DNA from 2 places in the Alkalibacillus sp. S2W genome. Region 2 is predicted to be linked to the other one. Evidence: predicted binding sites of a transcription regulator. Region 2 holds the regulator's gene; the other holds the start of a gene.
What was found. The regulator LexA, encoded in region 2, represses DNA repair genes until DNA is damaged. The targets are predictions, from matches to a motif close to CGAACATATGTTCG.
Positions count from the first base shown of each region.

Region 1: ruvA (Holliday junction branch migration protein RuvA) is a predicted target of LexA. The motif match lies at 1,019-1,032, and genes of this name have one in related genera.

Region 1 covers NZ_CP177234.1:1,792,173-1,794,655, forward strand. The annotation lists gene ruvB (Holliday junction branch migration DNA helicase RuvB) at 1-381, opposite strand, end outside; gene ruvA (Holliday junction branch migration protein RuvA) at 393-998, opposite strand; gene ACKXGF_RS09665 (YebC/PmpR family DNA-binding transcriptional regulator) at 1,168-1,887, opposite strand; gene ACKXGF_RS09670 ((S)-benzoin forming benzil reductase) at 1,914-2,483, opposite strand, start outside.
Region 2 covers NZ_CP177234.1:1,419,547-1,422,029, reverse strand. The annotation lists gene tkt (transketolase) at 1-649, opposite strand, end outside; gene ACKXGF_RS07665 (DUF896 domain-containing protein) at 739-972, opposite strand; gene lexA (transcriptional repressor LexA) at 1,174-1,794, shown strand; gene ACKXGF_RS07655 (DNA polymerase IV) at 1,827-2,483, opposite strand, start outside.

The DNA of each region.
Region 1 (2,483 bases), 370 kb from region 2:
GGCAGGATATAATACTTCTTCAACTGAACGTGGTAGACGATGTATTTCGTCAATAAACAAGACGTCGCCTGCCTCTAGCGAGGATAGAATGGCTGCTAAATCACCAGCTCTTTCAATCGCTGGGCCAGATGTTGTACGAAATTGCACACCCATTTCTTCAGCAATAATCGCAGCTAACGTCGTCTTGCCAAGTCCAGGTGGTCCGTATAACAAGACATGGTCTAATGGCTCCTCACGCATTTTAGCCGCTTCAATAAATATTTTTAAGTTTTCTTTTGTTTTATCTTGTCCTATATATTGCCTCAGTGTTGATGGACGTAAACTTTGTTCGACTTGTACATCTTCCCACTGAGCTTCACTTGAAACCATTCGTTCATCCATTCAACTCACCCTTAACGCATTAATAATTGCAGACCTTGTTTCACCAATTCATCTGTCGATTCTGCTTGATACGATTTTAATGTTGGTGCGATTTTATCAATTTCTCGTTTCGTATAACCAAGTGTCAATAACGCTTCAATAGCCTCGTCATATTGTTGATGGTTTGGTTGTGCTTCATGCTCAATCGTCAACATATCATCAACAGACGTTTGCATCCATGCATCCACTTTTCCTTTTAAGTCTAAGATCATTTGGCGAGCTGTCTTTTTACCGACACCAGGAAATTTGGTTAAGTAAGCATCATTTTCTTGTTCAATGGCTTGAGCAAAATCATGGACGGATGTTTCACTCACGATACTTAACGCATTTTTCGGTCCAATACCTGACACGTTTAATAACTTCTTAAACAAATCTTTCTCTTCGCTCTGATAGAATCCATAAAGCATCTGAGTATCTTCACGGACATAAAAATATGTAAATAATTTAACGGATTCGTCTTGTTTGGATTGGTAACGTAAAGGATGTGGACACCATATTTCATAACCGACGCCATCAACATCCAAAACGACATACTCTTCGGTAATCGATGTTAGTTTACCTTGTATATATGCGTACATGTTGTTCCTCCTACTATGTCTGAACAAACGTTCTCACTCTAGTTTAACATGTCATAGCCTATTCGTCCGCAATTTATTTTGTTACGTTTTTTTAACACACTAACTCTGTTTTAGCCTACTCCATGAATTGAAAAATGCCACCTCCCCGACTGGAGAGGTGGCCCTCAATTTATTGCATGTTGTGATGAACTTCTTGCACATCATCAAGATCTTCTAACATGTTAAGAAGTTGGTCCATATCTTCTTCGTGTTCATTCGGAATTGGCGTATACGTATCAGCGACCATTGTTAATTCAGCAGCTGCTAAAGGATATTGTTCCTTCATTGTATTGCGAACCGTTTCAAAATCTTCGGGTTCAGTAAATAATTCAAACACTTCATCACTTGTTTCAATTTCTTCACTACCCGCTTCAATTGCTTCTAGCATAAATTCCTCTTCATCAGACTCAATCTGATCACGCTCAATCGCGATATAACCTTTGCGATGAAACATAAAAGAGACACAACCATTTTCACCTAAGTTACCATTATTCTTATTAAATGCATGGCGTACTTCTGAGGCTGTACGGTTTTTATTATCAGTTAGCACATCGACCATAACGGCAATTCCACCTGGGCCATATCCTTCGTAAGTGAATTCTTCATAATTAGCACCATCTAGATTACCTGTTGCTTTATTAATAGCTCGCTCAATATTATCATTAGGCATATTGTTTGATTTGGCCTTATCAACTGCCAAACGAAGTGCTGAGTTTGTTTCCATATCAGCACCGCCTTCTTTTGCTGCCACATAGATTTCTTTAGCCAGTTTCATAAAAAGTTTTCCGCGTTGAGCGTCTTTGGCATTCTTTTTATGTCTAATATTATGCCATTTTGAGTGCCCTGCCATGACATTCCCCTCCCTTACTATGGAAATTATTGAATTAAATCATGAACTCGGTAAACACGACCGTTTTCTAATTGTTCTTGGTCGTTGATTAAGTTTTGTAATAAGTCGGCAACCTCTTTCGGGCTCCGCAATTGATTATTGTCTTTTAATTGCTTGAAATTGTCAACGTCTTTGAACTCATCAGTAGTTGCAGATCGAATTTCGCCTTGCATATCAGTGTCCATCACACCAGGGCTAAAAGCAATGTGAAGATCATTAGTGCCTAACTCACTTGCCTCTACTGCTGCTGTTTCTGTATATTGATTAATAGCAGCTTTCGTAGAACTATAAGCATTCCAACCATAGATAGCTTTTTCTGCTGCACCTGAGGTTATGTTAATGACAACCAAACGATTCGGATTAACTTGCGCTTTTAATGTATTAATCAAAATCATAGGTGCTGTTAGATTCAATGTGACATGTTTAGCAATCGTTTCATTTTCTAACTGACCTACAGGCCCCATAGGTGTAACCATACCCGCATTGTTTACAATCAATAATTCTTCAATGGTTTGTTGATTTATTTGTTCGGCCAAAGATGTCGCTATGTTTTCGAT
Region 2 (2,483 bases):
TAACAATGACTTGCCAACCGTATGCTTTATAACGGTCTTCAATACTTTCAGAGAATGAACGGTTTAAGTCACCATCAAGTGAAATATCATTTGAATCATACATCACAATTAGTTTTCCAAGTTTTAAATGACCTGCTAATGATGCGGTTTCTTGTGAGACACCTTCCATTAGGTCACCATCGCCACAAATCGCATACGTGTAATGATCAACGACTGGATGATCATCCGTATTGTATTTTGCAGCCAAGAAGCGTTCAGCCATTGCTTTACCTGTTGCCATTGCCAAACCTTGTCCAAGTGGTCCAGTCGTTGCTTCTACACCGTCAGTATGCCCGTATTCTGGATGGCCAGGTGTTTTAGAACCCCACTGACGAAATGACTTTAGATCATCTAACGTAACATTATATCCAGACAAATGAAGCAATGAATATAAAAGCATAGACCCGTGTCCAGCTGATAAAACAAAGCGATCACGATCAAACCATGTTGAATGATTCGGATTGTGATTCATTATTTTAGTCCATAGTGTATAGGCCATTGGTGCAGCTCCCATTGGCATTCCAGGATGCCCTGAACTTGCATTTTCTACTGCATCAATCGTTAATGTTCTAATCGTATTAATTGATAATTGTTCTGTCGTTTGACTCATAACTAAATTCTCCCTTCAATATTGCGATTCTGTTAGATTTATCAACATTTCTATTCTAACAAAAAACACCAACAAATATCGTCATAATTTTAATGTTTTTTATTATTTTCTTGATCTTGCTTTAATTTTTCAGGTGTTACATCCTGTCCTTCTGGATCCACGACTTTCATGGATTGTAATTGGCCTTTAAATGATGAACGGAATGCTTCTAAATATTCTTGACGTAGTTCCTTTTGTTCCTTCTCTTCTTTCTTATTTAATCCTTTTGTCTTCTTTTTGTTTGCCAGTTCATTGATCCGGTCGAGTTTATCTTGAGATAACATTATAATACTCCTTTTGCCTTTATCCATTTATTTTGCCTTAAATTTTCTATTCCAAACTTTATTTTAAATCGTACACCATGTAAAAACAAGAATTGTGTTTAAAACACGAACGAACGTTTGTTTTTTGTGTGAATAGTTGGTATAATGTAACTATTATTAGGAAGCTATTCTATCATGGGATATGGTGATGAGGTGAGCGGAATGACAAAATTATCAAAACGACAAAAGCAAATTTATGAGTTTATTTCGGAAGAAGTCCGAGCAAAAGGGTATCCACCATCTGTTCGTGAAATTGCTGAGGCGGTTGGTTTAGCATCCAGTTCAACAGTCCATGGACATTTATCACGATTAGAAGAGAAAGGTTATATCCGTCGTGATCCAACCAAACCACGTGCAATCGAAATCACACACGAAGATCAGCAAACTGTACAAGAGCGTCATGCTATGTATGCCCCACTGGTTGGTAAAGTAACAGCAGGTGAGCCTATTACAGCTATAGAGAATATCGAGGAATATATTCCTTTACCTAATACTCAAGCGACAGTTGAAGATGATGTTTTTATTTTATCAATTCAAGGTGACAGCATGATTGAAGCTGGTATTCTGAATGATGACTTGGTTATCGTCCGTAAGCAAGCGACAGCAGCAAATGGTGATATTGTTGTTGCTATGACTGAACAAGATGAAGCTACGGTCAAGCGCTTTTTCCAGGACAGTCATCAATATCGTCTTGAACCAGAAAACACATCAATGGAACCCATCATTTTAGACCACGTTACTATTTTAGGTAAAGTGATTGGCGTATACCGTGATATTCATTAATAAAACCCGCGTATGTTTTAACATACGCGGGTTTATTCGTAATGCCCACCAATTTTTTGACCACGATCGAGCGCAATTCCTCCTGATGTATAACTACTAGCTCGCAAAATAGCAGTCGAACCAAATCGTTCGCGAATATGATCAACCGCTTCATTTAACTGTTTTCTATCAGCACGATTATCAAACAGACTAAGTTGTGTGCCAATATCGTCCGTTAAATTGGTTAAAGTCACTGATGCTTTACGAATATGAGCGCCCTCCGTATGGAATTCTTCAAACAACTGCATACACACATCATACATTTCCATCGTGTCATTTGTCGGGACATCAATCGACCGAGAACGGCTAAAATGTTGCCCCATTTCATCTGTATAACGAATCGCTAAATGTATCGTGCGTCCTGCGCGGTCATCACGCCTCGCTCTCCGACATGCTTCATCACATAAATCAAGGAGACAGGCTTTGATTTCATCCTCGGTATAATCCCTAAGTAGTGTAATGCCATGACCGTACCCTTTTTGTTCTGTCTTAGTGAATTGGCCAATCACAGGACTTAAGTCAATTCCCCACGCATGCCAGTACAATTGTTCGCCCATAATGCCGAAGCGTTTTTTTAAATGTGATTGTGAAAATTGAGCTAAGTCCCCTAAGGTCACGATCCCCATGCGATTAAGATGGCCTTTCATCTT